2 regions of the Cryobacterium mannosilyticum genome follow, and region 2 is predicted to be linked to the other one. Evidence: predicted binding sites of a transcription regulator. Region 2 holds the regulator's gene; the other holds the start of a gene.
The links. The regulator LexA, encoded in region 2, represses DNA repair genes until DNA is damaged. The targets are predictions, from matches to a motif close to TCGAACANNTGTTCGA.
Positions count from the first base shown of each region.

Region 1: uvrA (excinuclease ABC subunit UvrA) is a predicted target of LexA. The motif match lies at 14,133-14,148, and genes of this name have one in related genera.

Region 1 is NZ_SOFM01000007.1:192,687-208,421, forward strand. Features, by position in the region: gene zwf (glucose-6-phosphate dehydrogenase) at 1-734, shown strand, start outside; gene E3O32_RS02380 (glucose-6-phosphate dehydrogenase assembly protein OpcA) at 731-1,699, shown strand; gene pgl (6-phosphogluconolactonase) at 1,696-2,466, shown strand; gene E3O32_RS02390 (RNA polymerase-binding protein RbpA) at 2,593-2,961, opposite strand; gene secG (preprotein translocase subunit SecG) at 3,080-3,331, opposite strand; gene tpiA (triose-phosphate isomerase) at 3,462-4,262, opposite strand; gene E3O32_RS02405 (phosphoglycerate kinase) at 4,253-5,467, opposite strand; gene gap (type I glyceraldehyde-3-phosphate dehydrogenase) at 5,480-6,484, opposite strand; gene E3O32_RS02415 (superoxide dismutase) at 6,571-7,197, opposite strand; gene whiA (DNA-binding protein WhiA) at 7,303-8,283, opposite strand; gene rapZ (RNase adapter RapZ) at 8,375-9,250, opposite strand; gene uvrC (excinuclease ABC subunit UvrC) at 9,316-11,190, opposite strand; gene uvrA (excinuclease ABC subunit UvrA) at 11,210-14,077, opposite strand; gene uvrB (excinuclease ABC subunit UvrB) at 14,211-15,735, opposite strand, start outside.
Region 2 is NZ_SOFM01000044.1:63,125-78,859, forward strand. Features, by position in the region: gene E3O32_RS14325 (regulatory protein RecX) at 1-124, shown strand, start outside; gene miaB (tRNA (N6-isopentenyl adenosine(37)-C2)-methylthiotransferase MiaB) at 257-1,867, shown strand; gene miaA (tRNA (adenosine(37)-N6)-dimethylallyltransferase MiaA) at 1,872-2,837, shown strand; gene dapF (diaminopimelate epimerase) at 2,847-3,728, shown strand; gene E3O32_RS14345 (class I SAM-dependent methyltransferase) at 3,772-4,383, opposite strand; gene hflX (GTPase HflX) at 4,426-5,964, shown strand; gene E3O32_RS14355 (methylenetetrahydrofolate reductase) at 6,229-7,212, shown strand; gene metE (5-methyltetrahydropteroyltriglutamate--homocysteine S-methyltransferase) at 7,389-9,722, shown strand; gene lexA (transcriptional repressor LexA) at 9,803-10,507, opposite strand; gene E3O32_RS14370 (LysM peptidoglycan-binding domain-containing protein) at 10,788-11,210, shown strand; gene E3O32_RS14375 (histidinol-phosphate transaminase) at 11,274-12,383, shown strand; gene hisB (imidazoleglycerol-phosphate dehydratase HisB) at 12,380-13,003, shown strand; gene hisH (imidazole glycerol phosphate synthase subunit HisH) at 13,000-13,632, shown strand; gene priA (bifunctional 1-(5-phosphoribosyl)-5-((5-phosphoribosylamino)methylideneamino)imidazole-4-carboxamide isomerase/phosphoribosylanthranilate isomerase PriA) at 13,687-14,433, shown strand; gene E3O32_RS14395 (SseB family protein) at 14,417-15,211, shown strand; gene E3O32_RS14400 (ATP-dependent helicase) at 15,261-15,735, shown strand, end outside.

The DNA of each region.
Region 1 (15,735 bases), on a different contig from region 2:
AGCTCCTGGCCCTCACCGCGATGGAGGAGCCCATCTCCTTCGACGCGGCAGACCTGCGCACCGAGAAGGAGAAGGTGCTCGCGTCGATCCGCCTGCCGGAAGACCTCGCCACCGGCACGGCCAGGGGCCAGTATGCCGGCGGCTGGCAGGGCGGGGAGAAGGTCCTCGGCTTCCTCGAGGAGGACGGCATGGACCCCGAATCGGTCACCGAGACCTACGCGGCGCTCCGCCTCACGATCGACACCCGTCGCTGGTCGGGGGTGCCGTTCTACCTCCGGGCAGGCAAGCGCCTCGGACGCCGCGTCACCGAGATCGCCGTCGTGTTCAAGCGAGCGCCGCAGCATCTCTTTGCGAAGGGCAACACGGCCGACCTCGGCCAGAACGCACTCGTGATCCGGGTGCAGCCCGACGAGGGCGTCACCATTCGCTTCGGTTCCAAGGTGCCCGGTGTCGGCATGCAGGTGCGGGACGTCACCATGGACTTCGGCTACGGCCATGCCTTCACCGAGGCCAGCCCGGAGGCCTACGAGCGCCTGATCCTCGACGTGCTCCTCGGCGACCCGCCCCTCTTCCCCCGGCATGAAGAGGTGGAACTGTCCTGGAAGATCCTCGATCCGATCGAGGAGTTCTGGGCCGAGCAGGGACAACCGGAGCAGTACCGTCCGGGAACCTGGGGCCCGGCCTCAGCCGATGAACTGCTGTCTCGCGACGGCCGACACTGGAGACGCCCATGATCGTCGATCTTCCCGACACCACCACCTCCAAGATCTCCAAGGCCCTGGTCAGGATCCGCGAAGAGGGCGGCGCGGTCGCTCTCGGCCGGGTCCTCACCCTGATCATCGCGTCGACGATGGGCCATGAAGAGGAGGCCATCGAGGCCGCGAACGACGCGTCCCGCGAGCACCCGATGCGGGTCATCGTCGTGTCCACCCAGGCGCTCGATGACAAGGGTCTCGCCACGACAGCACGCATCGACGCGGAGATCCGGGTCGGCGGCGACGCCGGCGCAAGCGAGGTCATCGTGCTCCGCGCCTACGGCGAGGCCGCCAGCGACCCGGAGAGCCTGGTCACCGGCCTGCTGCTGCCGGATGCTCCCGTCGTGGCCTGGTGGCCCGGTGTGGCCCCGGCCGTGCCCGCCGAGTCCCCGCTCGGACGCATCGCCTACCGCCGGATCACGGACGCGTCCGCGCAGCTCGACCCGCAGGCCGCGCTGCATCACCTCTGCACCTCCTATCGCCCCGGCGACACCGACTTCGCCTGGACCCGGCTGACCTTGTGGCGAGCCCAGCTCGCCGCGGTCCTCGACCAGCCGCCCTACCTGCCGGTCACGGCCGTTCAGGTGTCCGGTGCGTCAGATTCCCCGTCGACCGCCCTGCTGGCCGCCTGGCTCCAGTTGCAGCTGCAGGTTCCGGTCAGCTACGAGTTCACCACCGATCCCCTGTCCAGCGGTATCCGCGGCGTGCACCTCACCCGAGCGGCCGGCGTGATCTCGCTCGAGCGGGAGGTGCCCGGCATCGCCACCCTCACTCAGCCGGGCCAGCCGGTGCAGGACCTCACCCTCAAACGGCGCAGTCTCCGCGACTGCCTCAGCGACGAGCTGCGCCGACTCGACCCTGATGAGTTGTATGGTGAGGTCATCACGCGCGGCCTCCCGCACCTTGACGATGTGGTCGCAGATCAAACCGAAGGACGACCGTGACCAACGAACGACGCGTACTCGTACACCCGGACCGGGCCGCCCTCGCGGCGTCGGTGGCGGCTCGATTCATCACGACGACCGTGGACATCCTGCATGAGCAGGGTGAGATCAATGTGGTCCTCGCGGGCGGCTCCGTCGCCAACGAGGTGCTCGCGGCGATCAACGCCTCCGCAGCCAGGGACACCATCGATTGGGACCTGGTCACCTTCTGGTGGGGTGACGAGCGCTGGGTGCCGAAGAACGACCCCGAACGCAACGAGCTGCAGGCGCGGAACGCACTCCTCGACCACATCGCGGTCCCCGCGGCGAACATCCATCCCTTCGCGGCCTCGGACGAGGGCACCGATCTGGATTCCGCCGCCGCAGCCTACGCGGCCCAACTCGAGGCCGCGTCGATCGAGGGCACTGCCCTTCCGCGCTTTGATATCACGTTCCTGGGCGTCGGACCGGACGGACACGTCGCCTCGCTCTTCCCGCACCAGCCCGGGATCAGGGAGTCGGAGGCGAGTGTGCTCGCCGTGCGGGACTCGCCCAAGCCCCCCGCGGAACGACTCAGCCTGAGCAGGCCCGCCCTTAACTCATCCCGGTGCATCTGGATGGTCCTCGCCGGGCCGGACAAGGCATCTGCCCTCGGGCTCGCCCTCGCCGGCGCGAGCCGTGACGAGGTTCCCGTGGCCGGGATCAAGGGACGCCGGTACACGAACTTCTTCGTTGACCGGGAAGCCGCCGCAGAGGTCCCGGAGAACCTCACCGCGTCGACCTTCTGACTGGACTCGGAAGCGGGCTACGCGAGCCGGCCCAGACGAGACAAGAGCGGCGAGAAAAGAGAGGGCCCCGATATATCGGGGCCCTCTCTGTGTCTTTGCGGAACCTGGGACCGGACGGCCGGGATGCTAGTTGGTGGCGGAGAGCTTCCCGCGACGAACCCGCAACTGCTGCAGCGCCTCTTCGAGGAGGGATTCGGCTTCCTCCTCAGTGCGACGCTCCTTCACGTAGGCGAGGTGCGTCTTGTACGGCTCGAGCTTCACCACCGACGGCGGGTTCTCCTTGTCGCGCCCCGCAGGCAGGCCGGATGACGGGCAGTCGATGGTCTCCGGGATTTCGTCGTCCGGGAGGTTCGCCGCGAAGTACCGGACCGTCTCATTGCCGAGGGCGTCCCAGTAGGAAACCCTGATCCGGTCCGCGTGGAAACCGCGGTCCTGCTCACCCATGGGGCCAGCTCCTACACGGGAGCCACGAATTGCGCTGCCACCAGATGCCATGATGTTCCTCCGCTAGAAAGGGGCGTTGAAGCTGATCGGCCGTTTCAGCCAATGGTGACGTGAACGGGTCGTGCAGAATTCGTTCGGCCGGGAATCAACCCCGGCCTCGCGAAGTGGATCAGAGACCCACGCCGAACTTCGTGATCAGTCCGAGGACGACGATGCACGAGATCCACAGGAGTCCCAGGATGACGGTGATGCGGTTGAGGTTTCGTTCGGCGACGCCGGAAGCGCCGAGGTTCGAGGTCACACCGCCGCCGAACATGTCGGACAGTCCGCCGCCACGCCCCTTGTGCAACAGAATGAGCATGGTGAGCAGGAGGCTCGTAATGCCGAGCAAAACCTGCAGCACTACCTGGAGAATACCCACGCGAAACCTTTCACAGTGCGATGGGGCACTTGCCCCACCAAGATCAGTGATAATCATAGCCTGACTCACGTCACAACCCGCCGTCCCCCGATTCGGGGACGGCGGGTTGCCTCAAACGGTGTGACCGGCGCTACAGACCAACGTGCTTCTGAAAACGCACGATGCTGGAGAACTCATCGATGTCCAGGCTTGCTCCGCCGACGAGGGCGCCATCCACATTGGGCTCGCGCATGTAGCCGGCGATGTTGACGCCCTTGACGGAACCTCCGTAGAGGATGCGGGTCTTTGCGGCCACATCTTCCCCGAGGGTGTCCTTCAGCACGGTGCGCAGCTGGGCCGCAACCTGCTCGGCCTGCTCCGGAGTGGCAGCCTGGCCGGACCCGATCGCCCAGACGGGCTCGTAGGCCACGACGATGTCCGCCGCGTTGGAGACGCCGGACAGGGCCGCCTTCAACTGCGCAACCGGCACGGCGCTGGGGCCGTGCAGTTCCAGGTCCGCGGCGGTCTCGCCGACGCAGATGATCGGAACCAGGTTGTGCCGCAGTGCGGCCTTGACCTTGGCAGCGACCTGCTCGTCGTTCTCGCCGTGCAGCGTTCGCCGCTCGGAGTGACCGATCAGAACGTACTGGCACTCCAACTGAGACAGGAATGCGCCGGAGATCTCACCGGTGTAGGCGCCGGAGTCCTGTGCCGACAGGTCCTGCGCGCCGTAAGCGAGCGGGAGCTTGTCAGCGGACACGAGCGTCTGCACCGAACGAAGATCGGTGAACGGCGGGAACACGGCGACCTCGACGGCTGAGAAGTCGTGCTTCGCATCCTTGAGGTTCCATGCCAGCTTCTGCACGAAGGCGATGGCCTGGAGGTGGTCCAGGTTCATCTTCCAGTTGCCCGCGATCAGCGGGGTGCGCCGCGGGTTGTCGTTTACTGCCATCCGAGGACCTCCAGTCCTGGTAGGCGCTTGCCCTCGAGGAATTCGAGGCTGGCGCCACCGCCGGTTGAGATGTGACCGAACTGATCGTCCGTGAACCCGAGCGTGCGTACGGCGGCGGCGGAATCGCCACCTCCGACGACGCTCAGCCCATCGACCTCAGTCAGGGCGGCGGCCACCACACGGGTGCCCTCCGCAAACGGTGCGAACTCGAACACGCCCATGGGGCCGTTCCAGAACACCGTCTTCGACGAGCTGATGATCGCGGCGAAGGCCGCGGCCGTCTCCGGCCCGATGTCCAGACCCATACCGGAGGCACCGAATGCGGTGTCCTCGATCGAGTCGGCCGTGGTGATCACGTGCTCAGCATCGGGTGCGAACTTCGACGCCACGACGACATCAGTCGGGAGGACGATCTTCACACCCAGGCGCTCGGCCTCGACCAGGTAACCGCGGACGGTTTCGATCTGGTCGGCCTCGAGCAGGCTCGCGCCCACCTTGTGGCCCTGAGCCGCGAGGAACGTGTAGAGCATTCCGCCACCGATGAGCAGCGAGTTGACCCGCGGCAGGAGGTGACCGATCACGCCGAGCTTGTCCGACACCTTCGAGCCACCGAGGACGACCGTGTAGGGCGCCTCCGGCTTCTCGGTGAGACGATCGAGGACCTCGAGCTCCGCGGCGATCAGGAGACCGGCGGCGCTCGGCAGGATCGATGCCAGGTCGAACACGCTGGCCTGCTTGCGGTGGACGACGCCGAAGCCGTCCGAGACGAGCACGTCACCGAGAGCGGCGAGCTCGTTGGCGAACGCAACGCGTTCGGCGTCGACCTTGCTGGTCTCCCCCGGGTTGAACCGGAGGTTCTCAAGCACGACGACGTCACCGTCAGCCAGGGCCGCGACGGCAGCCGTCGCGGACTCGCCGACGGTGTCGGTGGCGAACGCGACCTCGCTGCCCAGCAGCTCAGCCAGGCGTGCGGCGACCGGAGCCAGGCTGTACCTGTCTTCCGGTGCACCCTTGGGTCGGCCGAGGTGAGAGACGATCACGACTCGGGCGCCCTGGACGAGCAGCGCCTTGATGGTGGGCAGGGACGCGCGAACGCGGCCATCGTCCGTGATCTCTCCGTCTTTCAACGGAACATTGAGATCGCAACGGACGATGACGCGCTTGCCGTGGAGCTGCCCCAGTGATTCGATTGTTCGAAGTGTCACCGCGGGCCTCGGTTAGAGGCTCTTGGCGACGAGTTCGGTGAGGTCAACCATGCGGTTGGAGTAGCCCCACTCGTTGTCGTACCAGGACGACAGCTTGACCTGGTCGCCGATGACGCGCAGCAGGCCGGCATCGAAGATGGACGAGTGCGGGTCGGTGACGATGTCGCTGGAGACGATCTCGTCTTCGGTGTACATCAGGATGCCCTTGAGGGGACCGTCGGCTGCTGCCTTGTAGGCGGCCTTGATGGCTTCGACGGTCACCGGGCGTTCCGCGATGACGGTCAGGTCGGTGATGGAGCCGGTGGGAACCGGCACGCGAAGTGCGAAGCCGTCAAGCTTTCCCTTGAGCTCCGGGAGCACGATTCCGAGCGCCTTGGCGGCACCGGTCGAGGTCGGGATGATGTTGACAGCGGCGGCGCGAGCGCGGCGCAGGTCGGAGTGCGGGCCATCCTGAAGGTTCTGGTCGGCCGTGTACGCGTGGATCGTGGTCATCAGACCGGACTTGATGCCGAAGTTGTCGTTGAAGACCTTGGCAAGCGGCGCGAGGCAGTTCGTGGTGCACGACGCGTTGGAGATGATGTCGAACTTGGCCGGGTCGTAGTCCTGCTCGTTGACGCCCATGACGATCGTCGCGACCTCGCCGGTGGCGGGAGCGGAGACGATGACCTTCTTGGCGCCGGCGGTGATGTGCTTGCGCGCGTCGTCAGCCTTGGTGAAACGACCGGTGGACTCGATGACGATGTCGACGCCCAGCGCACCCCAGGGGAGGTTGGCCGGGTCGCGCTCGGCGAGGACCTTAATCGGCTTGCCGTTGACGAGGATCGAGTCGCCGTCAACCGAGACGGTTGCGGCAAGGCGCCCGGTGATGGAGTCATATTTAAGGAGGTGAGCCAGCGTCTTCGTGTCGGTGAGGTCGTTCACGGCGACGATCTCAATGTCGCTGCCCTGGGCGAGGGCGGCGCGAAGATAATTACGGCCAATGCGGCCAAATCCGTTAATACCGATCTTTACAGACACGAATGTCTCCTAATCTTGTGCGCCGAGGCGCGTTTCTTGTGGGTGAACTGGACGGGGTGCCGGCCCCCGCGAGGGGGCCGGTCCTGCTATGAGAGCAGGAGCAGCCCGTTGGTCTTTTCGCGTGCGATCGTGAAGCGTTCCTGGACGTTCGCCCAGTTGACGATGTTCCAGAATGCCTTCACGTAGTCCGCACGCACGTTGCGGTAGTCGAGGTAGTACGCGTGCTCCCAGACGTCCAGCATCAGCACCGGGATCGTGCCGGCGGCGAAGTTGGCCTGCTGGTCGAAGAACTGCTGGATGATCAGACGCTGGCCGATCGAGTCCCAGGCGAGCACAGCCCAGCCGGATCCCTGCACGCCGAGCGCGGTGGCCGCGAAGTGGGCCTGGAACTTGTCGAAGGACCCGAAGTTGTCGTCGATGGCGCTGGCCAGGTCGCCGGTGGGCTTGTCGCCGCCGTCCGGGGAGAGGTTGGTCCAGAAGATCGAGTGGTTGACGTGCCCGCCCAGGTTGAAGGCGAGGTCCTTCTCAAGCTTGTTGACGTAGGTCAACTGCCCGGAATCACGGGCCTCGGCCAGCTGCGCGAGGGCGGTGTTGGCCCCGGTCACATAGGCCTGGTGGTGCTTGCTGTGGTGGAGTTCCATGATGGTGCCGCTGATGCTCGGCGCGAGCGCCGAGTAGTCGTAGGCGAGGGCCGGGAGTGTGTATTCAGCCAATGTGTATTTCCTCTGAATTTGTCGGCGGCAAATGCTCCGCCACCAGTTAGTGAGCGACCTATCTAGTCTACTCAGGTCGCGCTGGCCGCGTGACGAACGGCGGAATCAGGCCTCGTCGAGGTCGGAGGGCAGATCGGCGTCGGTTCCGGGGATTCCCTGGTCCGCCGCCTTCTTGTCCGCCATCGCGAGCAGCCGGCGGATCCTGCCGGCGACGGCGTCCTTGGTCATCGGCGGGTCTGCGTGGTGGCCGAGCTCGTCAAGGCTTGAATCCCGGAAGGAGAGGCGCAACTCCCCCGCGTAGCGCAGGTGCTCGGGAATGTCGGTGCCGAGGATCTCCATGGCCCGCTGAACCCGGGCGCAGGCTGCGACGGCGGCCTGCGCGGACCGGCGGAGGTTGGCGTCGTCGAAGTTGACGAGCCGGTTGGCGGTGGCTCGCACCTCACGGCGCTGACGGAGTGCCTCCCAGTTGAGCACGGTGTCCTGGGCGCCCATGTGCACGAGCATCGCGCCGATCGCGTCGCCGTCGCGGATGACCACCCGGTGCACGCCGCGCACCTCCCTCGCCTTGGCGACCACGCCCAGGCGCCCCGCCGCACCGACCAGGGCCATGGCCGCTTCGTTGCCCGGGCAGGTGATTTCGAGGGCGGCGGAGCGCCCCGGGTCGGTCAATGAGCCGTGGGCCAGGAAGGCACCCCGCCAGACGGCGGCGATCTCTTCCTTCGACCCTGTGGTCAGCCGGTTCGGCAGCCCGCGGATCGGACGCCGCCTGGCGTCCAGGAGACCGGTCTGCCTGGCCAGGGTCTCTCCCCCGTCGAGGACGCGCACAAGGAAGTGACTCGTCCTGCGCAGCCCGGAGGCCGCGATGACGGAGACGTCGCTGCGCACCCCGTACAGCTCGGCCAGGTCCTTGCGAACGCGGCGGGCGAGGAGTGCGGTGTCGAGCTCGGATTCGATGGCGATCCGGCTGGAGATCATGTGGAGTCCGCCGGAAAACCGGAGGATGGTGGCCAGTTCCGCAGCCCGAACCGTGGTCTTCGAAACCTCGACGCGAGCGAGTTCGTCTTTAACGTCGGCCGTGAGTGCCAATCGCTTGTCCATTCTGTTGTCCTGGCCTTGTCCCGGCCGGGAGTTGTTCTGGCTGGGCCCGGTGGCTGTTTCCAGGCACCGTCGGCCGTGGTTATTCTCGTCCGAGGTCGCGGTTCTTGAGACTGACCGCTACCCCGGGAAAGTTCTTGATCCGGCTGGCGATCTCGGCCGACATCGCCACCGAACGGTGCTTGCCCCCGGTGCAGCCGACCGCGATCGTCACGTGGCGTTTGTTCTCACGCTGGTAACCGGCGAGGACAGGTTCCAGTGCCGCCGCATAGTTGTCCAGGAACTCCACCGCGCCGGTCTGGGCGAGTACGAAGTCACGGACTTCGGCGTCCTGTCCGGTGTGTGCGCGAAGCTCGGGGATCCAGAAGGGATTCGGCAGGAAACGCACGTCGGCGACCATGTCGACATCCGTGGGCAGGCCGTACTTGAAGCCGAAGCTCATCAGGGTGACGTTGACCCCGGCGGTGTCAGCCGCCGCGAACCGGTCGGTGATCGTCGTGGCCAGTTGATGGATATTCAGGTCCGAGGTGTCGATCACCAGATCGCAGGATTCCCGGACGGCGCTGAGTTTGCTGCGCTCGGCCGAAATCCCGTCGAGGATGGTGCCGTCGCCCTGGAGCGGATGCGGCCTGCGCACCGACTCGAACCGGCGCACGAGCACATCATCCCGGGCCTCGAGGAAGATGACCCGCACGCGGGCGCTCTTGCGCAGTGACTGGACGATCTCCTGGAAATCAGTGAAGAAGCCCCGGCCGCGGATATCGACGACGGCGGCGATCTTCGGCAGGCTGGTGCCGGCCCGGCTGACCAGTTCCACCAGCGGCCGCAGCATCTGCGGGGGCAGGTTGTCCACGACGTACCAGCCGAGGTCCTCCAGCGCGTTGGCCACGGTCGAGCGTCCCGCTCCGGACATGCCCGTCACGATAAGCATCTCCTGCTTGTCGTTCTCCGTTGTCATATTCGCTCTGACGCCTTCGGTTGTGGTGGATATCGCGTGTCCAGCCTACCGACCGGCCGGGGCCTTCAGGCGCGCAAGTGCTCATGGATCGTGGCCGCGAGGCCGGGGCCGATCCCCCGAACCTCGGCGATCGACTCCGCGGAGGCTTCTTTCAAACGCGCCACCGAGCCGAAATGCTGCAGCAGAACCTTGACTCTCGCAGGGCCGAGGCCCGGGATCTCGCCGAGGACGGTGGAGATGTCCCTTTTGCGCCTGGCCCGTTGATGGGTGATCGCAAACCGGTGCGCCTCGTCCCTGATCCGCTGGATCAGGAACAACGCGTCGCTGTTCCTGGGCAGGATGACGGGGTAGTCGGAGTCCGGCAGCCAGATCTCCTCGAGCCGCTTGGCGATGCCGCAGAGGGTGATGCCGGTGACACCCGATTCCCGGAGCGCCCGGGCCGCGGCCGTGACCTGCGGCTGCCCGCCGTCGACGATGAGCAGATTGGGCTGGTAGCGGAACTTGCGCCGCTTGACCGGCGTCCCGGCGTCGTCGTCGCCGGGCGCTTCCGTTTCGTCATCGGGGATCAGATAAGCCAGACGCCGGGTCAGCGTGCGGTAAATGGAGTCGGTGTCGTCCGTCGACTCCGGGATGCCGAACCGGCGGTATTCGTCGGTGCGGGGCAGCCCGTCCTCGAAGACGACCATCGAGGCGACAATGTTCGTTCCGCCCAGGTGCGACACGTCGTAACACTCCATCCGAAGCGGCGCGGACGGCATCCCCAGGGCCTCCTGGATGTCCTCCAACGCCTTGGAGCGCGCCACGAAGTCAGAACTTCGCCGGGTCTTATAGAGCATCAGGGCGTGCTTGGCGTTCTGCGTCGCCGTCTCGAGAAGGGCCGCCTTGTCGCCTCGCTGGGCGGCGAGGATCCGCACCTTTCGCCCGGCAATGCCGGCAAGCCAGCCCTCGAGTGCTTCGGCGTCGTCGGGCAGCTCGGGCACCACGATCTCCCGAGGCGGCACGGCATCCCCGCCGTACGCGGTCTGCATGATCGAGTCGATGAGTTCGCTGTTGGACAGATCGAGTTCCTTGTCGACCATCCAGCCGCGGACACCCCGGATCCGTCCGCCGCGCACGATGAACAGCTGGACGGCGGCCGCGAGCTCGTCCTCGTCGAACGCGAACAGGTCGATGTCGACGTTGTCGCGCAGGACGACGGCGCTCTTCTCGAGGACCGCATCGAGGGCGCGGATCTGGTCACGCCGTTTGGCGGCCGTCTCGTACTGCTGTTCGGCCGCGGCGACCTTCATCTCATTGGTCAGCCGGTTGATCAGTTTGCGGTCCTGGCTGCCCAGGAAGCTCACGAATTCGTTCACGATGACGCGGTGTTCCTCGATGGTCACCGTACCGGAGCACGGTCCGAAGCACCGCCCGATCTGACCGGCGAAGCAGGGCTTGCCGGACTGCATCGCCCGCTTGTAATTGGCGTTGTTGCAGGTGCGGATCGGGAACGCCTTGAGCATCAGCTCGATGGTGTCGTGCACCGCCCAGACCTTCGGGTACGGCCCGAAGTAGCGCGCACCGCGGATGCCGGTGGTGCGGGTGACAAGCGCACGGGGCGCCTCGTCGGCCAGGGTGACCGCCAGGTAGGGGTAGGACTTGTCGTCCTTGAACTGCACGTTGAAGGGAGGATCGAACTCGTTGATCCAGGTCCACTCGAGTTGCAGCGCCTCCACCTCGGTGCCGACGACCGTCCACTCCACGGAATTGGCCGTGGTGACCATCCGCCTGGTGCGTTCGTGCAGGCTGCCCAGCGGCGCGAAGTAGTTGCTCAGCCGGGCCCGGAGGTTCTTCGCCTTGCCGACGTAGAGAACGCGTCCGGTTTCGTCACGGAACCGGTACACCCCCGGGCGGGTCGGGATCTCGCCCGCCTTGGGGCGGTAACTCAGCGCGTCGGACATGGCCTCCCCTGGTCTGCGCCTACTGCGCCGCCAGGACCTCTTTGAGGAACTTCCCGGTGTGGCTCTTTTTGACGGTGGCCACATGCTCCGGAGTGCCGGTCGCGAGCACCCGGCCGCCGCCGGACCCGCCCTCGGGGCCGAGGTCGATCACCCAGTCCGCGGACTTGATGACGTCGAGGTTGTGTTCGATCACGATGACGGTGTTGCCCTTGTCGACGAGGCTGTTCAGCACGAGCAGGAGCTTGCGCACGTCTTCGAAGTGCAGCCCGGTGGTCGGCTCGTCAAGTACATAGACGCTGCGCCCATTGGAGCGGCGCTGCAGCTCCGTTGCGAGCTTGACTCGTTGCGCCTCACCGCCGGAGAGGGTGGTGGCGCTTTGGCCGAGCCGCACGTAGCCGAGGCCCACCTCGACGAGGGTCTTGAGGAATCGATGGATGGCGGAGATCGGCTCGAAGAACTCCGCCGCCTCGCTGATGGGCATGTCGAGCACCTCGGCGATGTTCTTGCCCTTGTAGTGCACGGTGAGGGTGTCCCGGTTGTACCGCGCTCCCCCGCACACCTCGCACGCGACGTAGACGTCGGGCAGGAAGTTCATCTCGATCTTGATCGTGCCGTCGCCCGAGCAGGCCTCACAACGGCCGCCCTTGACGTTGAAACTGAACCGGCCCGGCAGGTAGCCGCGCGCCTTCGCCTCGATCGTTTCGGAGAACAGGGTGCGGATCTTGTCGAAGACGCCCGTGTAGGTGGCCGGGTTGGAACGGGGGGTCCGCCCGATCGGAGCCTGGTCGACGTGGATGACCTTGTCCAGGTGGTCGAGGCCGGTGACTCTGGTGTGCCTTCCGGGCAGCTTGCGTGCGCCGTTGAGGCGGTTGGCGAGGACCCGGTAGAGGATGTCGTTGACCAGGGACGACTTGCCGGAGCCGCTGACCCCGGTGACGGCGGTGAAGGTGCCGAGGGGGAAGCTCACCGACACCTTGCGGAGGTTGTTCGCCTCGGCACCGACCACGGTGATCTCACGGGCCGGGTCGATCTCGCGTCGCGTACTCGGCGTGGGAATGACCTTGCGGCCCGCCAGGTAGTCGCCGGTCAGCGACTTCTTGTTGGTCAGCAGGCTCTCGTAGGAGCCGGAGTGCACGACGTGGCCTCCGTTGACGCCGGCGCCCGGACCGATGTCGACGATCCAGTCCGCGGTCTTGATGGTGTCTTCGTCGTGCTCGACGACGATCAGGGTGTTGCCGAGGTCGCGCAGGGCCACCAGGGTCTCGATCAGCCGGCGGTTGTCCCGCTGGTGCAGCCCGATGCTCGGTTCGTCGAGCACGTAGAGCACGCCGGTGAGGCCTGAGCCGATCTGGGTGGCGAGACGGATGCGCTGCGCCTCACCGCCGGACAGTGTCGCGGCGGCCCTGGCCAGGTTGAGGTAGTTCAGGCCGACCCGGATCAGGAAGTCCAGCCGGGCCTTGATCTCCCGGAGCACCTGCGCCGCGATGGTCGATTCGCGGTCGGTGAGCTCCAGTTTGTTCATGAAACCGCGGGCGTCGGTGAGGCTGAGGTTGCAGACATCCGCGATGCTCGACCCGTGCACCAGCACGGCGAGGACTTCAGGCTTGAGCCGGGTGCCGGAGCAGACCGGGCAGTCGACCTCACGCAGGTACTCACCCCAGCGTGCCCGCTGGGTGTCGGATTCGGCCTGGAGGTACTGGCGTTCGATGTAGGGCACGACGCCTTCGAATCCGGAGGTGTAGCTCATCTCCCGGCCGTAGCGGTTCTTCCATTTCACCTTGACCTCGAAGTTGTCGCCGCGGAGCACGGCGTCCTGCACCTCGGCGGGCAGCTCGCCCCAGGGGGTGTCGAGGGAGAAGTCGAGGTCGCGGGAGAGCCCGTCGAGGAGCTTCTCGTAGTACTGGAAGAGGCCCTTGCCCTGGGTGGTCCACGGCAGCACGACGCCGTCGGCGATGCTGAGCTCCGGGTCGCCGAGCAGCAGGTCGGCGTCGACGGACATGCGCGTGCCGAGCCCGGAGCACTCGGGGCAGGCGCCGAACGGCGCGTTGAACGAGAAGGTGCGCGGTTCGATCTCGGTCAGTTGCACGGGGTGGTTGTTCGGGCAGGAGAGCTTCTCCGAATAGCTCTGCCAGGCGTCGTCGCCCTCGCCGTCGACGTAGTTGATCTGCACGATGCCGTCGGTCAGTTTGAGCGCCGTCTCGAGGGAGTCGGTGAGCCGGCTGAGCAGTTCCGGCCCGGCAACGAGCCGGTCGACGACCACGGAGATGTCATGCTTGATCTGCTTCTTGAGCACGGGCGGCTCGTTGAGCTGGATTTGCGTGCCGTCGACGATCGCCCGCGAATAACCGCCGGCGGCGAGTTCCTTGAACAGGTCGACGAACTCGCCCTTCTTCTGCGACACGACGGGGCTGAGCACCTGGTAGCGGATGCCGGCCTCCAGCTCCATCAGCTGGTCGGCGATCTGCTGCACGGTCTGGGCCTGGATGACCTCACCGCAGACGGCGCAATGCGGCACACCGATCCGCGCCCACAGCAGTCGCATGTAGTCGTACACCTCGGTGATCGTGCCGACCGTGGACCGTGGGTTGCGGTTGGTGGACTTCTGGTCGATCGAGACGGCCGGGCTGAGCCCCTCGATGAAATCGACGTCGGGGCGGTCGACCTGGCCGAGGAACTGGCGCGCATAGGCGGACAACGACTCGACGTAGCGGCGCTGGCCCTCCGCGAAAATGGTGTCGAAGGCGAGCGATGACTTGCCCGACCCGGACAGGCCGGTGAAGACCACGAGGGAATCCCGAGGGATCTCCAGGTCCACGTTGTGCAGATTGTGCACCCGTGCGCCGCGAACACTGAGTTTTGACCCGGACTCTACCTTGGAAATTGACACCGTTCGAGTCTATGCAGTGCCGCCCACACTCCGGTGCGACATCACCACGCCCTGAGCGAACACATGTTCGACAGTGCGCGTTTTCGCCGGGCCGTTGCCGAGCGCCGCCCCGAGCGCCAACCGTTCGATGTGGCTAGATGTGGCCGGCCTTCTCCATCTGGCGCAGTTCGCGCTTCAGCTCGGACACCTCGTCTCGCAGGCGCGCCGCGAGTTCGAATTTGAGTTCCCCGGCAGCCTCGAGCATCTGACCGTTCAGGTCCGCGATGATCGACTCCAGGTCGTTGGCGCCGTTGGCCGCCAGGCCCTGGCGGCGAGGCGTCGGGGCGCTCCCCTTGCGCCTGTCGGAGCGGCCGGCCAGAAGCTCGGCGGTGTCCGCCTCCTCACGGGCGAGAACCTCGGTGATGTCCGCGATCCGCTTGCGGAGGGGGGTGGGGTCGATCCCGTGCAGGGTGTTGTAGGCCACCTGCTTCTCACGGCGGCGGTCGGTTTCGTCGATGGCGCGTTCCATCGAGGCGGTGAGCCGGTCGGCGTACATGTGCACCTCGCCGGACACGTTGCGGGCGGCGCGGCCGATGGTCTGGATGAGAGAGGTCGCCGAACGGAGGAAACCTTCCTTGTCGGCGTCGAGGATGGCGACCAGCGACACCTCCGGCAGGTCGAGACCCTCCCGCAACAGGTTGATTCCGACGAGCACGTCGTAAACGCCGGCGCGGAGTTCGGTGAGCAGTTCGACCCGGCGCAGGGTGTCGACGTCGGAGTGCAGATATCGCACCCGCACTCCGGCCTCGGTGAGGAAGTCGGTGAGTTCCTCGGCCATCTTCTTGGTCAGGGTCGTGACGAGCACCCGTTCGTTGCGCTCGACCCTCTTGTGGATCTCTTCGAGGAGGTCGTCGATTTGCCCCTTGCTGGGCTTCACGACGATCTGCGGGTCGATCAGCCCGGTCGGGCGGATGATCTGCTCGACGACGCCGTCGGCGATGCCCATCTCGTACTTGCCGGGGGTCGCGGACAGGTACACGGTCTGGCCGACCCTGCCCTTGAACTCACTGAATTTGAGCGGCCGGTTGTCCAGGGCGCTGGGGAGCCGGAAGCCGTGTTCGACGAGGGTGCGCTTGCGCGATGAGTCCCCCTCGTACATGGCGCCGATCTGGGGCACGGTCACGTGCGACTCGTCGATGACCATCAGGAAGTCGTCGGGGAAGTAGTCGAGCAGGCAGTGCGGCGCCTCCCCCGGCTGCCGGGCGTCGATGTGCCGCGAGTAGTTCTCGATCCCGGAGCAGAAACCGATCTGCTCCATCATCTCCAGGTCGAAGGTGGTGCGCATCCGCAGCCGCTGGGCCTCGAGCAGCTTGCCCTCCCGCTCGAGCTGTTCGAGACGCTCGGCCAGCTCCTCCAGGATCGTGCCGATTGCCCGGTGCATCACGTCGGTGCTGGCCACGTAGTGCGAACCGGGAAAGACCGACACCGCCTCCAGCTTGCGCACGATGTCGCCGGTCAGCGGGTGCAGGCTGTAGAGCGCCTCGATCTCGTCGCCGAACATCTCGATCCGGATCGCGAGTTCTTCGTACATGGGGATGATCTCGATGGTGTCGCCCCGAACTCGGAAGTGGCCCCGGGAGAAGTCGACGTCGTTGCGCTGGTACTGCATGGCGACGAAC
Region 2 (15,735 bases):
CCGGAGGCTGACCGGGTTCCTCATGCGCAAGGGTTACGCCTCGTCCGCAGTGCGCCTGGCCGTCAAGGCCGCCCTGGCGTCCCGGTCCGGTTCCGGGGGAGCATCACGGGTGCGGTTCCGCTGATCCGGCGGTCCTTTCCCGCGCTCAGGGTTCGACGCGTAAACTGAGGCCACTATGACCCGCAGCACCCCCGCATCCCCATTCTCCGGCGCCGTGACGCTGAGCCCACCGGCAGCGAGCACCGAGGACGACCCGATGACCCGCACCCGCACCCTGATCGCGCCGTCGAGCGCGGCCCGCGCCGCGGACGGCCGGGTGCGCACCTACGAGGTGCGCACCTTCGGCTGCCAGATGAACGTGCACGATTCCGAACGCCTGAGCGGTTCGCTCGAGGCGGCCGGTTACGTGCCCGCCGCCGGCGAGGAGGCCGACATCGTCGTGCTCAACACCTGCGCCGTGCGGGAGAACGCAGACAACAAGCTCTACGGCAACCTGGGCCAGCTGGCGTCGGTGAAGCGGCGCCACGAAGGCATGCAGATCGCCGTGGGCGGCTGCCTCGCCCAGAAGGACAAGGACACGATCCTGGCCAAGGCCCCCTGGGTCGACGTCGTGTTCGGCACCCACAACATGGGGTCGCTGCCCAGCCTGCTGGAACGGTCCCGCCACAACGGCGAGGCCCAGCTCGAGATCCTCGAGGCGCTGGAAACCTTCCCGTCCACCCTGCCGACCAAACGCGACTCCAGCTACAGCGGCTGGGTGTCCATTTCGGTCGGTTGCAACAACACCTGCACGTTCTGCATCGTGCCGGCGCTCCGCGGCAAGGAGAAGGACCGCCGTCCCGGCGAGATCCTCGCCGAGATCCAGTCCCTCGTCGACGACGGGGCGATCGAGGTCACCCTGCTCGGCCAGAACGTCAACTCCTACGGCGTCGAATTCGGAGACCGTCTCGCGTTCGGCAAGCTGCTGCGCGCCGCGGGACGGATCGAGGGGCTGGAACGCATCCGGTTCACCAGCCCGCACCCCGCCGCGTTCACCGACGACGTGATCGACGCGATGGCGGAGACCCCGGCGGTCATGCCTCAGCTGCACATGCCCCTGCAGTCCGGCTCCGACCGCATCCTCAAGTCGATGCGGCGCTCCTACCGCTCCGCCCGTTTCCTCGGCATCCTCGACCGGGTGCGGGCCCAGATGCCGCACGCGGCGATCAGCACCGACATCATCGTCGGTTTCCCCGGCGAGACCGAGGAGGACTTCCAGGAGACCCTCCGCGTGGTCGAACTGGCCCGGTTCGCGACGGCGTTCACCTTCCAGTACTCGATCCGGCCAGGCACCCCGGCCGCCACCATGGCCGACCAGGTGCCCAAAGAGGTCGTGCAGGACCGCTACGAACGCCTCGCCGCGCTCCAGGAGCGCATCTCCTGGGAGGAGAACCAGGCCGTGATCGGCCGAGAGGTCGACCTCCTGGTCGCCAACGGCGAGGGCCGCAAGGATGCCGACACCCACCGGCTGAGCGGGCGCGCCCCCGACAGCCGGCTGGTGCACTTCGACGTCCCGGCAGGGTCCGAACTGCCCCGGCCCGGCGACATCGTCACCGTGACCGTGACCCAGGCGGCGCCGTTCCACCTGATCGCCGACTCGCTCGACGGCTCCCCGCTGCGGATCCGGCGCACCCGCGCCGGCGATGCCTGGGACCTGGCCGAGGCCGAGGCGTGCGGGGTGCCCAGCCACAGCGGTGCAGCCGCGACGGGCGGCGCCGTGTCCCTCGGAATGCCGACCCTGGGCCTGCCCTCCACCGGGCTGCCCGCCGCGGCGCGCAGCACGGTTTCCACGACCCCGATCTACGACGTCACCGACGGGGAGCGCTAACCGGGTGCACGACGTCGACACGGACGCCGGCCCCGGACTGGTGGTCGTGGTCGGGCCGACCGGCACCGGCAAGTCCGAGCTCTCCCTCGACCTCGCGGAACGCCTGGCCGCGAGCGGCCGGGCCGCGGAGATCGTCAACGCGGATGCCATGCAGTTGTACCGCGGAATGGACATCGGCACCGCCAAGCTCTCCGTGGCGGAACGCCGCGGCATCCCGCACCATCTCCTCGACGTGCTGGCGGTGACCGATGAGGCCACGGTCGCGCGGTACCAGATCGAGGCCAGGGCGGCCATCACCGAGATCATCGGGCGGGGAGCCGTGCCCATCCTCGTCGGCGGCTCCGGGCTGTACGTGTCGTCTGTCGTGTTCGACTTCCAGTTCCCCGGTACCGACCCCGTGCTCCGGGCGCGGCTGGAGACCGAACTGGTCGAGCAGGGCCCCGGCGCGCTCTACGCCCGGCTCACAGCCGTCGACCCGGCCGCTGCGGCCCGGATCGGCGCGAGCAACGGCCGCAGGCTCGTGCGCGCGCTCGAGGTCGTCGAAATCACCGGAGCCCCGCACTCCGCGGCGCTGCCCGGTGACCCGGTCTACTGGCGGCCGACCGTGACCGTCGGGCTGCGCGCGCCCCGGGACGAGCTGACGCCCCACCTCGACGCGCGTGTCACCGCGATGTGGGCCGCGGGGCTGCCCGACGAGGTCGAGGCGCTGATCCCGGCGGGAATCGAAACCGGCGTCACGGCCAGCCGGGCCATCGGCTACGCGCAGGCGCTCGGCCAGCTTCGCGGCACCCTCACCCGTGCCGAGGCGATCGAGCAGACCCAGCAGTTCACCCGCCGCTACGCCCGGCGACAGGTCAGCTGGTTCAAGCGCTCCCCGCACACCCACTGGATCGACTCCGCCGCCGCCGACCGGGTGCAGCAGGCCGTCGATCGGATCGACGGCGGGATGCCGGCGACGCCGCTCTCCTAAACTGGACCCATGGGACTGGATCTGAACTTCACCAAGGGCCACGGCACGGGCAACGATTTCGTGTTGTTCGCCGACCCTGACGGCCGCATCGACCTCACCCCCGACCAGATCCGCGCCGTCTGCGACCGCCGGTTCGGCATCGGCGGCGATGGCATCATCCGTGCGGTGCGTTCGCGCAGCCTCGACGCGGGCGGCGCCGCACTGGCCGAGGACGACCAGGCCGAATGGTTCATGGACTACTGGAACGCCGACGGCACCGTCTCGGAAATGTGCGGCAACGGCATCCGCGTGTACACCCGGTTCCTGGTGGAGCAGGGCCTGGCGACGCTCGCCGGCGGCGAGACCCTGAGCATCGGAACGCGCGGGGGAGTGCGCGACGTGCAGCGCGGCGGAACCGGCTACCAGGTCGACCTCGGCCGGTGGAAGCTCGACGGCGGGGAACCGCTCGTGCGGGCCAAGAACCTGCCGGTCGCCCGCCCCGGCCTCGGCATCAACGTGGGCAACCCGCACGTCGTCGTGGCCCTCGCCGACGACGCCGAACTGGAGAACGCCGACCTCACCTTCGTGCCGCAGCTCGACCCGGAGCCGTCGGCCGGCGCGAACATCGAATTCGTGGTGCCCAACGATCCGTTGGTCGTCGACGGCGTCGGCCGCATCCGGATGCGCGTGCACGAGCGCGGCAGCGGCGAAACGTTGTCCTGCGGTACCGGCGCCGCCGCGGCGGCCCTCGCGACCCGGCACTGGGCCGGAGCCGGGGCACCCAACCAGTGGCGGGTCGAAGTGCGGGGCGGCGTGCTGGGCGTGCGGATGTTCCCGACCGAGGACGGCGAGCACGTGTCACTGTCCGGCCCGGCCGACCTGGTCTTCGACGGGGTCTTCCGCCTGGCCTGAGAACGCGCCGGACCGGCTCGGCGTCAGTCGCCGAGCCCGGGAGTCACTCGTGGCGCTTGACGCGGAGCACCCGGAAGCCCTTGCTGATGGCGTGCCGGCTGGTCGTGAACTCGTCGGGCAGGTCGCCGTCGAGCCAGCGCTGCAGCGAGTCGGAGCCGAGGTTGCGCTGCACGACGAGCCAGGCATCCGAGTCGGGCTCCAGGCGCGGCAGCCAAGTGTGCAGGAGGTTGTGCAGCTCGCTCTTGCCCACCCGGATCGGCGGGTTCGACCAGATCGTGCGAAAGCTCAGATGGGCCGGAACCTGGTCGGGCAGCACGGCCGTGACGTTGGTCAGGCCCAGCTTCTCCGCGTTGAGCCGCACGAGGTCGAGCGCGCGCTCGTTCACGTCGACCGCCCAGATGGTGGCCCGGGGCGAGGCGAGGGCCAGGTGCAGGCTGATCGGTCCCCAGCCGCAGCCGAGGTCGAGGAAGTCGCCGCCCGGCGGCGGGGTCGGAGCGTTGCCGAGCAGGACCTGGGTGCCGGTGTCGATGTGGTCGGGGCTGAAGACCGAATTGGCGGTCGTCAACAGCCGGTCCTGGCCGCCCAGCGAAACAGTGATCTGCCTGAGTTTCAGGGCGCTGTCGGGTGCCGGGGTGAAGTAGTGGTCTGAGGCCATAGTAGGGAACCTATCGTGCTTCGAGGAACTAAGGTTAAAGCAATGATTGAGCCAACCGAGCACGACAACGACGACGATGTGGTAGCGCGCGTCCTGGCCAGCGCCGAGAGCAAAGCCGCTGGCTATTCGCTATTCCGGAGCGGTTCCGCCCAGGCCCTGCAGGCCGACTCGTCCACCGCGGAATCCGACGAGGGCCACGACGGGGCGCAGCAGGATCGGGAGGACCGCAACGCGCTCCGCCGCGTGCCCAGCCTCTCCACCGAACTCGAGGACGTCACCGAGGTCGAATACCGGCAACTGCGACTCGAGAACGTCGTGCTGATCGGCCTGTACACCCAGGGCACCGTGGCCGACGCGGAGAACTCCATGCGCGAGCTCGCCGCCCTCGCCGAGACGGCGGGCGCGACCGTGCTCGACGGGCTGATGCAGCGCCGCGCCAAGCCCGACGCGAGCACCTACCTCGGCAAGGGCAAGGCCGAGGAACTCGCCGGCATCGTGAAGGCGATGGGCGCCGACACCGTGATCGCCGACACCGAACTGGCCCCCAGCCAGCGACGTGCACTCGAGGACGTGGTCAAGGTCAAGGTCATCGACCGCACCGCCGTCATCCTCGACATCTTCAGCCAGCACGCCAAGAGCCGCGAGGGCAAGGCGCAGGTCGAACTCGCCCAGCTCGAGTACCTCCTGCCGCGCCTGCGCGGCTGGGGCGACTCGATGTCCCGCCAGGCCGGCGGCCAGGTCGGCGGCGCCGGCGCGGGCATGGGCTCCCGCGGCCCCGGTGAAACGAAGATCGAGCTCGACCGGCGCCGCATCCATACCCGGATGTCCCGGCTCCGCAAGCAGATCCTCGAGATGAAACCCGCTCGTGAGGCCAAGCGGGCCAACCGCAAGCGCAACTCCGTGCCATCCGTCGCCATCGTCGGCTACACCAACGCCGGCAAGTCGAGCCTGCTCAACCGGATCACCCGGGCCGGCGTGCTCGTGGAGAACTCCCTCTTCGCCACCCTCGACGCCACCGTGCGCAAGTCGACAACGGCCGACGGGCGCCTGTACACCCTCACCGACACCGTCGGCTTCGTGCGCAACCTGCCTCACCAGCTGGTCGAGGCCTTCCGTTCCACCCTCGAGGAAGTGGCCGACGCCGACGTCATCGTGCACGTCGTCGACGGTTCCCACCCCGACCCGGCCAGCCAGCTCTCCACGGTGCGCGAGGTGATCGGCGAGGTCGGCGCCAGGGACATCCCCGAGATCGTCGTCTTCAACAAGGCCGACCTCGTCGGCGAGGACGACCGGCTGGTGCTGCGGGGGCTGTGGCCGCAGGGCATCTTCGTCTCCGCCCGCACCGGCGAGGGCATCGACGAGCTTCTCGCGGCCGTCTCCGAGCTCCTGCCGCGCCCCAAGATCGAGCTCAGGCTGCTCATCCCCTACGAGCGCGGCGACCTCATCGCCGCGCTGCACGACCAGGGACAGGTGCTCTCGACGGACTACGTCGAGACCGGCACCGAGGTGACCGCCCTGGTCACCCCCGACATCCAGGCCCAGTTCGGCCCGTTCATCGTTCGGCCCTCCGTCAGCGCCTGAGCCGGATCTCGGCAGGTTCGATCACCGGGGCCGGCTCTCGACAGGTTCGATCACCGGGGCCTGCGCGACACATGAAGTCACAGTCTGGCGGCCCTCGAGCGGGGTTGCTAGAGTCTCATTCAATCGTTGCCGCCGAGGTTTCAGCTCGGGGGCATGGAGCGACAGCCGAGCCCGGCATCCGCCCGCGAACACCCGCCAGGCCTGCCCGGCGGTCCGCGGCCGCCCGGCACCCGCCGGTGCGGGCAACTGTCGAATGAGGTGCACATGCAGAAGACGTCGGACCCGGCCTGTCCCGGTCGAATCCCGTTCTCCTTCGAGCTCTATCCGGCCAGGACGGATGCGGCCGCATCCGCTCTCGAGACGACGATCGAGCGGCTCGCCGCGGCCGGCCCCGACTTCCTCTCGGTCACCTACGGTGCCAACGGGTCCTCCCGCCGATCCTCGCTCGACGTGCTCAGCCGGATCCTGCGCACCACGAACGTCGAGGCCATGGCCCACCTCACCTGCGTCGGCTCCACCCATGAGGAGGCGAACCGGCTGATCCGTGAGTTCCTCGACGCGGGAGTGCGCAGCTTCCTCGCGCTGCGCGGCGACCCCCCGGCGGGAGCGAAGGAGGGCGAGGCGTTCCTCGGTGACTTCGGCAGCGCCGCCGAACTCGTGCAGCTCATCCACCGGGTCCAGGCCGAGAAATCACCGTACCGGGAGTCGATCATCCCCGGCATCCCGGCCGCCCGCGCCGTGAAGCCCGGGCGCGAGAAGGTGCGCATCGCCGTGGCGGCGTTCCCGAACGGGCACCCGCGCTCCCGGTCCTCGGCGCAGGACATCGACACCCTGCTCGCCAAGCAGGCGGCGGGGGCGAACCTCGGCATCACGCAGCTGTTCTTCCATGCCGACGACTACCTTTGCTTCGCCCAGCGCGCCAGGGAGGCCGGCGTCCTCTTCCCGCTCCTTCCCGGCATCATGCCGGTGACGAGCCCGGCGAGACTGCGCCGCATCATCGAGCTGTCCGGCGAACCAATGCCCTCCGACCTGTCGATCCGGCTCGAGATCGAACCGACCAAGGAAGGCCAGCGTGAGATCGGCATCCAGCACGCCATCGACCTCGCCGGCCAGGTGATCGCCGGCGGGGCTCCCGGGCTGCACCTCTACGCCTTCAACGAGCACGAGACCGTGCTCGAGGTGCTCGGCGGCTGCGGACTGCTCACGGCTCCGGTCTCGGCGCCGACGAAGCTGCCGGCGACCGTGTAGATCGGCCCCGCCGCGACCCGTTCCGGGCGTCACCCTCTTCCTTTCCCCTCCCACCGAACGGCCCGCACGCGCCTCGGAGATACCGTCGCGCCCGAAATCGTGCGGGCACAGGCACTGCCCGCACCGAAAAGCCCCGCACCATCCGAGGCACGATCCCACCCCGCAAAGGACACCCCATGACCGCCACCTCCCCATTCCCTGCCGGAACCATCCTCGGCTACCCGCGGATCGGCCCCCGCCGCCAGCTCAAGAAGGCCGTCGAGTCGTTCTGGGCCGGCACGACCAGCGCCGCCGAGCTCGAGGACACCGCGGCCACCCTGCGCCAGGCCACCCGGGAGCGCCTCGTGGCCCTCGGCCTCGGCGCCGACGACTCGTCCATCCCCGGCTCGTTCTCCTTCTACGACCAGGTGCTCGACACCCTCTGCACCGTCGGAGCCGTCCCCGCCCGGTATGCGTCGCTGGTGGGCGCCGACGGGGGGATCGACCTGGCCGGGTACTTCACCCTCGCCCGCGGCGCGGGCGAGAACCTGCCGCTCGAGATGACGAAATGGTTCGACTCCAACTACCACTACCTGGTCCCCGAAATCGGCCCGGAGACCGTGTTCTCGCTCTCCAGCGATCGCATCGTGCGGGAGTTCGTCGAGGCGAAAACGGCCGGCTACCTCACCCGCCCGGTCATCGTCGGCCCGGTCACGTTCCTCCTGCTGAGCAAGGCCAGTGACGAGGCCCCCGCCGGTTTCTCGCCCCTGGACCGCCTCGACGACCTGCTCCCCGTCTACGCCACCTTGCTCCAGCGACTCGCCGAAGCCGGCGCCGAGTGGGTGCAACTCGACGAGCCGGCTCTGGTCAGCGAGAGCATCGACGCCCCCCGGGACAAGGCACTGACCGCACTCGGCTGGGCCTACGCCACCCTGGGCCGACTGTCCGCCCGGCCGGCCATCTTCGTCGCGGCACCGTATGGCAGCCTCGACGACGCCCTTCCCGTGCTCGCGGGTACACCGGTCGACGCGATCGGACTCGACCTCGTGCGCGGCGCCCTGTCCCAGGACACCCCCGGCCTGGCCGGGAAGACCCTCGTCGCCGGGGTGATCGACGGGCACAACATCTGGCGCGGCGACCTGGCCGGGGCGCTCGAGAAGGCCGAACGGCTCAGCGCGTTCTCCTCGCGGGTGGCCGTGTCCACGTCCACCTCCCTGTTGCACGTTCCCCACGACGTCGACGATGAGTCCGCGCTCGGCGACGAACTGACGTCCTGGCTGGCCTTCGCCGACCAGAAGGTCGGCCAGGTCGCCGCCCTGGCCCGAGGCCTCTCGCAGGGCCGGGAAGCCATCGCGGCAGAGCTGGCGGCAGCATCCGCCGCGCTCGAATCCCGGCGCACCGCTCCCGGCGTGCGAGACTCCGCGGTGCGTGCCCGCGCCGCGGCGCTCACCGAGGCGGACTTCAGCCGCGGCGACTACCGGACCCGGCTGGCCGCGCAGGATGCCGCCCTCGGGCTGCCGCTGCTGCCGACCACGACCATCGGGTCCTTCCCGCAGACCGGGGAGATCCGCCGGGCCAGGGCCAGGCACCTCGCCGGAACGCTGTCCGCCGACGGCTACCGCACTCTGATGGAGGCGGAGATCGCCCGGGTGGTCGCCTTGCAGGAGGAGATCGGGCTCGACGTGCTCGTGCACGGCGAGCCGGAGCGCAACGACATGGTGCAGTACTTCGCCGAGCAGCTCGACGGCTTCCAGGTGACCGAGAACGGCTGGGTGCAGTCCTACGGCAGCCGGTGCACCCGGCCGTCGATCCTCTGGGGGGACGTGTCCCGGCCCCGCCCGATCACCGTCGACTGGTCGACCTACACCCAGGGGCTGACCAGGAAGCCGGTCAAGGGGATGCTCACCGGACCGGTCACGATCCTCGCCTGGTCGTTCGTGCGCGACGACCAGCCGTTGGGCGACACCGCCCGGCAGGTCGCGCTGGCGCTCCGGGACGAGATCACCGACCTCGAGGCGGCCGGGATCAGGCTCGTCCAGGTCGACGAACCTGCCCTGCGCGAACTCCTCCCGCTGAAGAAGAGGGACCACGCCGACTACCTCGACTGGTCGGTCGGCTCCTTCCGCCTCGCCACAGCCGGCGTGGCCGACGCCACCCAGATCCACACCCACCTCTGCTACTCGGAGTTCGGCGTGGTGATCGACGCCATCCGGAACCTCGACGCCGACGTCACCAGCATCGAGGCCGTGCGCTCCCGGATGGAGGTCGTCGCCGACATCGAGGCCGGCGGATTCGACCACGGCATCGGACCGGGCGTGTACGACATCCACTCACCGAGGGTGCCGAGCGTGGCGGAGATCACCGAGCTGCTCGACCGGGCCCTCGAATCCATCCCGGAGCGCCAGGTCTGGGTCAACCCGGATTGCGGACTCAAGACCCGCGGCTACGCGGAGACCGCCGAATCGCTGCACAACATGGTGACCGCCACCCGCGCGGTGCGCGCGCGCATCGGTGCCGGCATCCCCGCCTAAACGCGGCCCCCGGCCTGAGCGCCAGCCGAACGCAGAACGGCCCTGCCGGAACACCGACAGGGCCGTTCCGCGCGAGAAGATCAGACCGAGCGCAGCACCGCCACGATCTTGCCGAGAATCTCGGCGTGGTCGCCGACGATGGGCTCGAAGTTGGTGTTGCGCGGCAGCAGCCAGATGTGTCCGTCGCGCTGGCGGAACACCTTGACCGTCGCCTCGCCGTCGAGCATGGCCGCGACGATCTCGCCGTTCTCGGCCGTCTTCTGCTGGCGGACGACGACCCAGTCGCCGTCGCAGATGGCGGCGTCGATCATCGACTCGCCGACGACCTTGAGCATGAACAGTTCGCCCTTGCCCACCAGCTGGCGGGGGAGCGGGAAGATCTCGTCGATCATCTGGTCGGCCATGATCGGCACGCCGGCCGCGATCCGGCCGACCAGCGGCACCATGGCCGCATCGCCGACCTGCACACCCGACTGGTAGCTCTCCGCACCGCCGGCCGCCACGTCCTCCGGCGACTGCGGAATCTCGATCAGCACCTCGAGCGCCCGAGGCCGGTTCGGGTCGCGCCGGAGGTACCCGCTCAGCTCCAGCTGGTTGAGCTGATGGGTGACGCTCGACAGCGACGAGAGGCCGACCGCGTCCCCGATCTCGCGCATGCTCGGCGGATAGCCGCGCTGACTCACCGAGCGCTGGATCACGTCCAGAATGGCGAGCTGCTTCTCACTGAGGCTCTTGCGCCGCCTGGTTCCGCCCTTGTCGCGGGGACCGCTGCTGTCCTGCGTCACGATGTCGCTCCTCGTCTCGGTGAACCGGTCCTGTCAGCGGTCGAAACCGCCGTCAGACCCGAATGTCGGTGGCGTCTGGTTGATTCAATCCAGACAATCGAAACTGTATCCATCTCGAGCACGATAAACAAACATCTATTCGAGTGTGTCGTCACCTTTTTCGGGAAACAACGCAAATATCTCTTGATTGTTCGAAGAATCGAATATATATTCGGAACATAGGTTCGCATCCGGCTCTCCCGGCCGAGAGCCGGATGCGTTTTTACACAGGAGGTTCGACATGAGCACTGCAATCGGAATGACTGCCCTCGGAAGCAACGGGGCGCTCGACCTGGGGGCCGTCCGATCAGGCGCCGTCCGGATGCCCTCCGTCCGCACCCGCCTGCACCTCACCCGACGCGGTCGGGTCGTCTTCACGACGCTCGCAGCGATCCCCCTTGCCGCCGTCGCGCTCGCCCTCGCCCTCAACGGCGGGATCGCAGCGGCGGAGGGCACCAGCGCCGGTGCGGCCACGGTGGCCGACGTCGCAACGGTCTTCGACTACGTCACCATCGCGTCGGGCCAGTCCCTGTGGCAGCTGGCCGAGACCATCGCCCCCACCTCGGACCCGCGCGACGTGATCGCCGAGATCGTCAGCCTGAACCAGCTGCCTTCCGAGAACGTGCAGCCGGGCCAGCGCCTCGCCCTGCCGGCCAGGTTCTGAATCGACTGGGGCGTGATCGGTGCCGCCCGGGGGCACCCGGGCATCCCCGGTAGCATTGGGGGAGTGACCAGTCTCAACGACCTGCCCCTCCGCGACAATCTGCGCGGACTCACCCCCTACGGAGCACCACAACTGCACGTGCCCGTCGCGCTCAATGTGAACGAGAACACGCACGGGATCCCCGACGCCGTCGCCGGCGACATCGTCGCCGCGATGGCCGAGGCCATCCGCACCATCAACCGCTACCCCGACCGCGAGTTCACCGAACTGCGGGAGTCGCTGGCCCGGTACCTCGGCCACGGTCTCACCCGGGAGAACATCTGGGCGGCCAACGGCTCGAACGAGGTGTTGCAGCAGGTGCTGCAGGCCTTCGGCGGTCCGGGCCGGTCGGTCCTCGGCTTCGCGCCGACCTACTCGATGTACCCCCTGCTGGCCTCCGGCACCGGAACCCGGTGGATTGCCGGCACCCGCGACACCGACTTCGAGCTCAGCCCGGCCACCGCCAGGAGCTGGGTCGACGCCGAGTCGCCCGACCTCGTCTTCCTCTGCTCCCCGAACAACCCCACCGGCACCCCGCTGTCGCTCGACACGATCGCGGCGGTGTACGACGCGGCCGACGGAATCGTGGTCGTCGACGAGGCCTATGCCGAGTTCGGCCCGTCCGACGCGCCGAGCGCACTCACCCTGCTGCCCGGGCGGGAACGGCTCCTCGTCTCCCGCACCATGAGCAAGGCGTTCGCATTCGCCGGCGCGCGGGTCGGCTATCTTGCGGCCGACCCGGCGGTGACGGATGCCCTCCGCCTGGTGCGCCTGCCCTACCACCTGTCGGCCCTCACCCAGGCCGCGGCGATCGCGGCCCTGGCACACAGCCCCGAGATGCTCGCCATGGTCGACGACATCCGCGGTCAGCGGGACCGCCTGGTCACCGAACTTGCCGTCCTCGGCTACCGGCCACTGCGCAGCGCGAGCAATTTCGTGTTGTTCGGCGGGGTGGACGATCCCCGGGGCACCTTCGAGGCCTTGCTGGCGGAGGGCGTCCTGGTGCGCGACGTCGGAATTCCGGGGCACCTGCGGGTGACGGCGGGCACCGAGGCGGAGACGACCGCATTCCTCGAGGCACTGGCCGGGCTCGGGCAGCACTCCGCCGCCCGGCCCAATAAACTGTCGGAATGAGCCTGACTCCCACGACCTCCTCGCCCCGCGTCGCCCACCTTCAGCGGGAGACCAGCGAGTCGAGCATCGACCTGACGCTCAACCTCGACGGCACGGGTGTCTCGGACATCCAGACCTCCGTCCCGTTCTACGACCACCTGCTGACCGCGTTCGCCAAGCACTCGCTGACCGACCTGACCGTGCGCGCCCGCGGTGACATCGAGATCGACGTGCACCACACGGCGGAAGACATCGGCATCGTGCTCGGCCAGGCGATCCGCCAGGCGCTCGGCGACAAGTCGGGCATCTCCCGTTACGGTGACGCCCTCGTGCCGCTGGACGAGGCCCTCGTGCAGGCCGTCGTCGACATCTCGGGCCGCCCGTACCTGGTGCACCGCGGCGAGCCGGCCGGTTTCGAGTTCCACCTGATCGGCGGTCACTTCACCGGATCGATGGTGCGGCACGTCTTCGAGGCGATCACGTTCAACGCCGGCCTGACCGTGCACATCACCGTGCAGGGCGGCCGTGACCCGCACCACATCGCCGAGGCCGAGTTCAAGGCCTTCGCGCGCGCGTTCCGTCAGGCGAAGGCGTTCGACCCGCTCGTCTCCGGCATCCCGTCGACCAAGGGTGCGCTGTGAGCCGTGTCGTCGTGTTCGACTACGGCACCGGCAACGTGCACTCGGCCGTCAAAGCGCTCGAACTGGCCGGTGCCGAGGTTACGCTGACCAGCGACCGGAAAACGGCCCTCGAAGCCGACGGTCTCGTGGTTCCGGGGGTCGGCGCGTTCAGCGCGGTGATGGCTGCCCTCAAGGCGGTGCGCGGCGACGAGATCGTCGACCGCAGGATCGCCGGCGGCCGCCCGGTCCTCGGGATCTGCGTGGGGATGCAGGTTCTGTTCGAACACGGCGTCGAACGCGGCGTCGACACCGAGGGCCTGGGCGAATGGCCTGGCACCGTCACCCGACTCGAGGCGCCCATCCTCCCGCACATGGGCTGGAACACCGTCACCCCCGCCGAGGACTCCGTGCTGTTCCGGGACATCGAAGAGGAGCGGTTCTACTTCGTGCACTCCTACGCCGCTCAGGAATGGACCCTCGAGGTGATGCCGCCGTTCCCGAAGCCCCGGCTGACCTGGGCCGAGCACGGCGTCCCGTTCCTCGCCGCGGTCGAGAACGGACCGTTGTCGGCCACCCAATTCCACCCGGAGAAGTCCGGGGAGGCCGGCATCCGCCTGCTCTCCAACTGGCTCGGCTCGCTCCGCGGTTAGCCGGTCCCTTCGCCTGACCCTGGGCCGCGCGCCCACCCCGATCTGAGGACTCCCATGACTGAGCAGCACCCCACCCCGCGTCTCGTACTCCTGCCCGCCGTCGACGTGGCCGGCGGCAAGGCCGTGCGCCTCACCCAGGGCGAGGCCGGCACCGAGACCAACTATGGCGACCCGGTCGACGCGGCCCTCGACTGGGCCAGGCAGGGTGCCGAATGGATCCACCTCGTCGACCTCGACGCGGCGTTCGGCCGTGGCAACAACACCGAGGTGATCAGGAACGTGATCCGCTCGCTGCCAGGCGTTCGGATCGAACTCTCCGGCGGCATCCGTGACGACGCGTCCCTCGCGGCCGCGCTCGGCGCCGGCGTCAGCCGGATCAACCTCGGCACCGCGGCGCTCGAGGACCCCGAGTGGGCGGCCCGGGTGATCACGGAGCACGGCGACGCCGTCGCGGTCGGACTGGACGTGCGCGGGACGACCCTCGCGGCACGCGGCTGGACCAAGGACGGCGGCGACCTCTGGCAGGTACTCGCCCGGCTGGAAGACGCCGGCTGCGCCCGGTACGTCGTCACCGATGTCACCAAGGACGGCACCCTGCAGGGCCCCAACATCGAGCTGCTCCGCCGGGTGATGGAGCGCACCGACCGCCCCGTCGTGGCGTCGGGCGGCATCTCCAGCCTCGCCGACATCGCCGCGCTGCGCGAGCTCGTCCCGCTCGGCCTCGAGGGCACGATCGTGGGCAAGGCCCTCTACGCGGGCGCCTTCACCCTGGGCGAGGCACTGGATGTCGCCGGCGCGTAACCTCGGTTCGACCGGCGAACCGGCCGGTCCCGCCGATTCCGCCGGGCAGCCGTGGGCCGGCCGGGAATTCGAGGCGAACACCCATGCCGACGACGACGGGGCGGCGCCCGAGGCGCTGCTTGCCGCCCTCGCGCTCTTCCGCGCCCGCGAGACCGGGGAGGAGAGCGTCGTCGACGCCCTCCGCACGGCCCGGCTGCTCATCCCGCTCGTGACCGCGCTCGGCGACGCCGGCGTCGGCCCGACCGGTCTCGTCATCGACAAGACCCAGGAACTCTCGATCATCACCGTGGCCGGCCCCGACGGCCGTGGGGTTCTGCCCGTGTTCTCCTCGACGGCCGCGATGCGGTCCTGGAACCCCGAGGCCCGTCCCGTCCCGTCCGACGGTGTGCGGGTGGCGCTGGCGGCAGCCCAGGAGAACACCGACCTGGTCGTGCTCGATCCGACCACCGACACCGAATTCGTCATCCGGCGCCCCGCGCTGTGGGCGATCGCCCAGTCGCAACCGTGGACGCCCAGCTACGCGAGCAGGCAGGTGGCGGATGCCTTCGCCGCCTCGATCGCCACCGAGCTGACGGTGCTCGACGCCCGGCTCAGCGCCGGGGACCCGCAGTCCCGGCTGGCCGGCCCCGAACTGATCGTCCGGCTGGAACTGGTCGACGGGCTCACCCGCACCGAACTGGACGCCACCCTCGCCCGGCTCGCCGCCCGCTGGTCGGCGAGCGACGTCATCGCCACCCAGGTCGATTCCCTCCGGGTGCAGCTCAGCGGGTCCGCATAGCCTCCGGTGGAAAGCGGCGCCGGTCAGTCGTTTCGGGCAAGATGGTGCCATGACCGAGGTGCTGCGACGATTCTCACCGGCCACCCGGGCGTGGTTCGGCGAGGCGTTCACGGCGCCCACCCCGGCCCAGCTCGGCGCCTGGGACGCCATCTCCCGCGGCTCGCACGCGCTCGTCGTCGCGCCGACCGGCTCAGGCAAGACGCTCGCGGCCTTCCTCTGGGCCATCGACCGGCTGGCCTCCCGGGCCGGTGAACCCGGAGCGGGCGACGCGCCCCCGACGACGACCGTGCTCTACATCTCCCCGCTCAAGGCCCTCGGCGTCGACGTCGAACGCAACCTCCGCGCGCCGCTCGTCGGCATCAGCCAGGCCGCGCTGCGCCTCGGGCTCGAACCGCCCCGGGTCAGCGTCGGCGTGCGCTCCGGAGACACCCCCGCCGCCGACCGGCGCCGCCTGGTCAAGGTGCCGCCCGACATCCTGATCACCACCCCCGAGTCCCTGTTCCTCATGCTCACCTCGGCGGCGC